2 linked regions of the Roseateles amylovorans genome follow. The protein of the gene in region 2 interacts with the protein of the main gene of each other region in a pairwise test. Links are inferred from orthologs where the notes say so. Each region holds a gene or a part of one and is shown on either strand. Other genes may lie near its edges. The genes, in order: kdsB and N4261_RS13425.

Region 1 (3,311 bases), 1.1 Mb from region 2 along the record:
CGCAGTTGACCAGACCCATCAGCTTGCCCAGCGCGACCGCCTTGGCGACCACGGCCTGTCCATCGGCCTCCTGGCTCACGTCGCATTTCACGAAGGCGCCACCCAGTTCCTGTGCCAGCGCTTCACCGCGCTCCACCTGCAGGTCGGCGATCACGACCTTCGCGCCCTCGCGGGCCAGCATGCGTGCCGTGCCTTCTCCCAGGCCCGAGGCGCCGCCGGTGACGATGAAAACCTTGTTGGCGATGTCCATGGCTTGTCTCCTTCCGTTGACGTTAACGTCAATTGCGAGTTGAAAAAAGAGCGACTCTGCGGTCGCCCTTATGGCGCATCAACGCGGACCCGGGGCCCGCGTGCGACACGCTGGAATCGATCGGTATGGGCGCATTGGGCTACCCGGACCGCTGCGGCTGCTTGGGCGGATCAGGCGAGCGCCGCGAGGGCGCGCGAGGTGATCTCGTCAACCGAGCCGATGCCTTCGATGCGGCGGTACTGCGGTGCCTGGGCATCGCCGCTGGCGGCCCAGTTCGAGTAGTAGTCCACCAGCGGACGGGTCTGCGACTGATAGACCTCCAGGCGCTTCTTGACGGTCTCTTCCTTGTCGTCGTCGCGCTGGATCAGATCTTCACCGGTCACATCGTCCTTGCCTTCGACCTTGGGCGGATTGAACTTGGTGTGATAGCTGCGGCCCGAGCCCGGATGCACGCGGCGGCCGCTCATGCGCTCGACGATGGCTTCGTCAGGCACGGCGATCTCCAGCACGTAGTCCAGCTTCACGCCGGCGCTCTTCATCGCATCGGCTTGTGGGATGGTGCGCGGGAAGCCGTCGAACAGGAAACCCTTGGCGCAGTCCGGTTGGGTGATGCGTTCCTTGACCAGGCCGATGATGATGTCGTCGCTCACCAGGCCGCCGGCATCCATCACCTTCTTGGCCGCGAGGCCCATTTCGGTGCCTGCCTTGACGGCGGCGCGCAGCATGTCGCCGGTCGAAATTTGGGGAATGCCGAACTGTTGGCAGATGAAGGCCGCCTGGGTGCCTTTACCGGCGCCAGGGGCGCCCAGAAGAATCAGTCGCATGGGTCTCCTCGATACAGGGAGAGGGCTCGTCGTCTGCGGACGCGCCCTCGAAAACTGCGGGCGAGAATAGCATGCGCCAGCCTTCGCCCCGCTGACGCGGCAAGGGAATGAACCCGTCTGTAACCCTCGCGGGCTACTCGCCGCGAGAGACTGTCATCGACCGGATGCCGCTTGGAATCGGATGATCAGCCCGCCGCACCTTCCATCAGGCTGCGCACGCGTGCCAGGTCTTCAGGGGTGTCCACGCCGGGGCCGGGGCGCTCCGGGCTGACATGCACCGCGATGCGCTCGCCGTGCCACAGCACCCGCAACTGCTCCAGCGCCTCGATCTGCTCGAGGGGGCTGACGCTGAGCGTGGGGAAGCGGCGCAGAAAACCGGCGCGGTAGGCATACAGCCCCACATGCCGCAGCACCGCGGACGGCTTGATGCGAGCGCCGCCGCCGGGAGCGTCGCGCCACCAGGGAATCGGTGCGCGGGAGAAGTACAGCGCCAGACCTTGCGCATCCGTCACCAGCTTCACGACGTTCGGGTTCGCGAACTCTTCGTCGCTGTCGATCTCGTGGGCGACCGTGGCCATCTGGCACTGCGGACGCGCCGTCAGCAGGTCCGCGCAGGCGCGGATCATGCCCGGCGCGATCAGGGGCTCATCGCCCTGCACATTCACCACCACCGCGTCATCGGGCAGGGAGAGCAGCTCGCAGGCCTCCGCCAACCGATCGCTGCCGCTGGCATGGTCCGCACGCGTCATCACGGCGCGCACGCCGTGCGCTTCGCAGGCGCGCCGAACTTCCTCGGCATCGGTCGCGACGACCACCTGCTCGGCACCCGCCAGCGCGGCGCGACGGGCGACCTGCACGATCATCGGCGCACCGGCGATGTCTGCCAGCGGCTTGTTCGGCAGCCGCGTCGAGGCCAGGCGCGCCGGCACGATGATGTGAAAGGCGGTCACGCCTGTTCGCCTTCGGTATCCAGCGAGCGGGCTTCGGTGGCCAGCATCACGGGGATGCCGTCCCGGACCGGGAAGGCCAGGCGGTCCGCGGGACACACCAGTTCACGGGCGGGCAGGGCGCTGTCGGGGCCGTGTCGGCGGTCTTCCAGCGGGCCCTTGCAGACGGGGCACACCAGCATCTCGATGAGTCTATGGTCCATGGTCGGGCAGCAGTCGCCCCAGCTCTCGCTGAAGCGCTTCCTCAAAAGCAGGTTCGGGGCGGAAGTCTAGCGCCACCACCCAGATCCGGCAGCCTTGCAGCGGCTCGGGACGGAGCTTGATGGCGTCCTTCTCGGTGATGACGACCTCATCGGTGCGGGCCCAGGGCAGGGGGTCCAGCGACGCGTGATCGGGCAGGGGCAGCGCGCGAAAGCTCAATCCCTGATCGCCCAGCATGTCGAAAAATCGTTGCGGTCGGGCCAGACCGGCGGCAGCAATCAGGGGTTTGTTGCGCAGCGCATGCAGGCGTTCCAGCCGCGCCGGTTCGCCGCGCCACCAATCCGCCAACCCCACCGCACCGGCCAACTGGCGTGTGCCGACGAAGCCTGGCAGCGCGGTGCTGGGGCGGCCGGTGCTGTAGAGCACCAGCTGGTGGGCGGTGCTGCCGGGTGTGGGCGGAAGGTCGCGCGATTGGCGCAGCGGGCCGGCGGGCAGCAGTTGCCCGTTGCCCAGGCCACGCTCGTCGAACACCAGGATGCTGAGCTGACGCGGCAGGCGCCAGTGCTGCAGGCCGTCGTCCGAGACCAGCACCTGAAGCGCTGGATGGGCCGCCAGCAGCGCCCGCGCCGCGGCAACGCGGTCCCGACCCACCGCGACCGGCACCCGACCGCGTTGGGCGATCAGCAAAGGTTCATCACCGACGTCTTCGGCGCGGTCGCCGTCCTGGATGAGGCGCACCTCGCGGTCATCCGCGCGGCCATAGCCTCGGGAGATGACGCCGGCGCGCACGCCCAGGCGGGCCAGTGACTCCAGCAGTGACAGGGTGGTGGGGGTCTTGCCGGCGCCGCCGACGACCCAGTTGCCAACCACGATCACCGGGACCGGCAGCGAAGCGGTCCGTTTGAGTCTCAGTCGATAGAGCAGGCTGCGGAGCTTCAGCACGCCGCCGTGCAGCAGCGAGAGCGGACGCAGCGCCCGAGCCAGACGGTCGTCGTCTCGCCAGGCGCGCTGCAGCCGCTCTTCGAGTGCCCCCCGGCTCATTCCCGGGGTTTATTGGCAGCGAAGGTCAGCCGCGGCAGGTTGGCGCGG
Region 2 (3,160 bases):
GCCGCCTGGCGCTGCTCGGGCGTGATCAGGTTCTGCTCAAAGTCCTGCCGCGCCATGTGGAACGCCGGCAGCACCACCCGATCGCAGTAGACCGCCAGCGACTTGCGGCGCAAGAAGCTGCGCGCATCGGCCAGGATCTCCACCGAATCACCGCTCAGGCCGCGCTGGTAGAAGCGCTGCGCCAGATTGAGCGCCGGCGCGTCGCCCAGCAGGATGTCGAGGAAGGCGAGGGCGGGGACATGCCGTCCCGCCACCACCAAACACAGCGTCAGCGGCGTGGACAACAGCAGCCCCACCGGCCCCCACAGCGCGCTCCAGAAAATCGCCGAGACCACCACCGAAAACGGCGACAGGCCGGTGGCATGGCCGTACAGCTGCGGCTCGATCACATGCGCCACCAGCAGCTCCACGCCCAGAAACACGAGACCCGTCGACCACACCAGGTCCCAGCCGGGCGACATCGCGGCCGCCATCAGACAAGCGCAGACCGCCGCTGCCGGGAAGCCCACATAGGGAATGAAGCGCAGCAGGCCGGCCAGCACCGCCCAGACCGCTGCATGCGGCACGCCCAGCAAGGCCAGCAGGGCGCCGATCACCACGGCCACGCCCAGGTTCACCGAGAACTGGGAAACAAAATAGCGCGACAGCCGCTGCCCCGCATCGTTGACCGCGCTGGTGGCCGCCCGCACATCGGTGCCGCCGAGCAGGCGGATCAGGCGGTCGCGCAGCGCATCCTGTTCCAGCAAGGCAAAAATCAGGACCAACACGACGATGCCGACCGTGCCCACCGGTCCCCAGAGCGTCGCGACCAGTTGGCGCAGCACCTCGACGCTGTCGTCGGTGGGGCCGGGTCGCCCGGTGGCGTTCGGATTGCTCTCCTGCTGCGGGCCCACGGCGCGGTCGGCCGTCATCTCCGCCGAGGGCGACACGCTGCCACCCGGAGCCAGGTCGCCGACCATCCGTCCCGCGCGGCCCTGGGCTTCGCGCAACTGGTCGACGGTGAACTTGCGCAGCACCACGATCTTCTCGCGCACATTGGACTCGTAGGCCGGCAGCTCGCGGGACATCGCCCCCAACTGCGCCACCAGCACCATGGCCAATCCGGTCATCAGCAGCCCCGCCACGGTCAAGGCGGCCATCGCCGCCGGCGCCTGCCCCAATCCGAGGCCACGGAAGCGGCGCACCACCGGCGCCAGCACAAAGGCCAGCGTGGCGGCCAGGGTCACCGGTTCCAGTACGTCACGGGCCAGATACAGCAGGCCCAGCACGGCCACGCCGATGAGGAACTTGGAGGCAAGGGGAGAGAGGGAGGAGGCGGACACGGTCATCGCTCAAAACGCCACGGCGGATGGAGCGCGAGTATGTCCGAGCCGGGCGAGCGGCGGGTTGAGGAGCGCCCGGAGTGTGGCGGCGAAGTCAGGACGCCGGTCGGCCCCGACCGTCAGAGGCTCAGGTGTTGGGCGCTGTCGAGCGCGGCGTCGCCCTCCCGGGCGTCGGCTCAGGACACCAGATGCAGCACCTGGCGGCTGGCGGCCATGGCCGCGTCGAACGGGCCGGTCTGACGCACGATCTTGACCATCACGCTCGCACCCAGCCAGAGCTGGTAGAGGTTCTCCGCCACCACGGCCGCCGGCGCATCCACCTTCAGCGAGCCTTCCGCCACACCGGCTTCCACCGCATAGGCCAGCCGCGTGATGATCTGGTCGGTGCCGTGCTTCATGGCCAGCCGCATCGATTCGGACAGGTCCGCCACTTCGGCCCCGAGCTTGACCGCCAGGCACTTGCCCTGACATTCCGAGAACGACTGGTTCTGCTGCCAGGAATCGAAATAGTTCATCAGCCGCTGGGCCATGGTGAGCCCGGGCTGGCTCATGATCTGATCGATTTCCGCCAGATAGGTCTCGAAATAGCGCGCCAGCAGCGCTTCGCCGAAGGCGTCCTTCGATTTGAAGTAGTGATAGAAGGAACCTTTGGGCACGCCGGCTTCGCTCAGGATCTCATTGATCCCCACACCCGAAAAGCCCTTGCCAGCCATGATCCGCTGACCCACCGCGAGGATGTTGTCCCGGACGTCGAAGGAATCGTTTGTTGCAACCATGGGCGGAGTATAGGCGTTAATTAGACCAGTCGTCTAGATAGCATCTTCCCGCACGGCTTCTGTGCGCGCTCTTGCTGCGCGATCAGCCTGCACGATCACGCCGCGCCGTCCTTGCCTTCGGCGGGCGGAGCTTCATTCCAGAGGTCAATCCGTCTGCGGTCTGGTCGGCGCGGATCCACGCCCAGCAGGCTCACCGACGCGGTCTGCAGACTGAAATGCTGACCGGCGCTCACCGGCAGCCCGATCCATCGCGCCGCCAGGGCCGCACCGAGCTGCCCATGCGCAAACAGGGCTACCCGGCCGCTCAACCGCGCCAGTCGGAGCAACAGGCGATCGATTCGATGCTGCACCGCCTCCGGCGTTTCGCCGCCCGGGCAGCCGTCTCGCCAGATGTCCCAGTCCGGCACCTCGCGGAGGATGTCGACGGTGCGTCGGCCTTCGTAAGCGCCATAGTCCCATTCGGCCAGATCGGGATCGATCTCGCTGCGATCCGCGAAGCCGGCCAGCGCGCAGGTCTGCTGCGCACGCAGGCGCGGACTCACCCGCACATGGTCGATGCCCAGTTGGCGAAGCCGCGGCGCCAACCGCCGGGCCTGCGCCTGGCCGTGGTGGGTGAGGCCCAGATCGGTGATTCCGGTGTGCTGGCCGGTCAAGGACCAATCGGTTTCGCCGTGTCGCACCAGGCAGATGTCCATGTCGGAGGTCCTCATTCGGGGTGGCCGATTCTCGCCGGGGCGGGCGCTGGGGCGGCGAACGCGGCTGGGCGGGTCTGCTGCGTTGGCGCTCGCGCGCGCCAGGCCGGCGGCGCCGATGAACCGCATCGCGGCCTGAAGCGATCGAGTGGCTGGCCTGCGGGGTGACCTCGTTGGCCGGCAAGCCGTCAGGTGCGCCAGGAGGCGGGGCCGGCGGCCGGAAGCCCGTCCGCCTCCATGGCAGGCTGGTACCGCCCGAGTGCCGCCGCGCCGTTGCACCGCGCCCGATGCAGCAAGGCGGCCTGGGCATCGACACGATGGGCGTCGTCACCGGCCCACCGTTGCATCGCCGGCTCCTGCAGCGCGCGTC

Evidence for each region.
Region 1: the proteins of N4261_RS13425 (region 2) and kdsB interact in binary tests that used the Escherichia coli proteins (3 or more experiments, as listed by UniProt). The link is inferred for Roseateles amylovorans from one-to-one orthologs.

What each region holds. Positions count from the first base shown.
Region 1 is NZ_CP104562.2:2,150,617-2,153,927, forward strand. Bases 143-3,141 are described here. They hold kdsB (3-deoxy-manno-octulosonate cytidylyltransferase), read right to left. Parts: upstream 2,025-3,141; coding sequence 1,260-2,024; downstream 143-1,259. Other genes in these bases: N4261_RS09195 (3-hydroxyacyl-CoA dehydrogenase), read right to left, coding at 143-250; adk (adenylate kinase), read right to left, coding at 421-1,074; N4261_RS09210 (Trm112 family protein), read right to left, coding at 2,021-2,224; lpxK (tetraacyldisaccharide 4'-kinase), read right to left, coding at 2,214-3,141. Also shown: more of N4261_RS09195, read right to left, coding at 1-142; more of lpxK, read right to left, coding at 3,142-3,263; N4261_RS09220 (ExbD/TolR family protein), read right to left, coding at 3,260-3,311. UniProt on the Escherichia coli protein: Activates KDO (a required 8-carbon sugar) for incorporation into bacterial lipopolysaccharide in Gram-negative bacteria.
Region 2 is NZ_CP104562.2:3,216,929-3,220,088, forward strand. Bases 299-3,146 are described here. They hold N4261_RS13425 (TetR/AcrR family transcriptional regulator), read right to left. Parts: upstream 2,099-3,146; coding sequence 1,499-2,098; downstream 299-1,498. Other genes in these bases: N4261_RS13420 (AI-2E family transporter), read right to left, coding at 299-1,322; N4261_RS13430 (histidine phosphatase family protein), read right to left, coding at 2,194-2,808; N4261_RS13435 (class I fructose-bisphosphate aldolase), read right to left, coding at 2,979-3,146. Also shown: more of N4261_RS13420, read right to left, coding at 1-298; more of N4261_RS13435, read right to left, coding at 3,147-3,160. UniProt on the Escherichia coli protein: Involved in response to both electrophiles and reactive chlorine species (RCS). Represses the transcription of the nemRA-gloA operon by binding to the NemR box.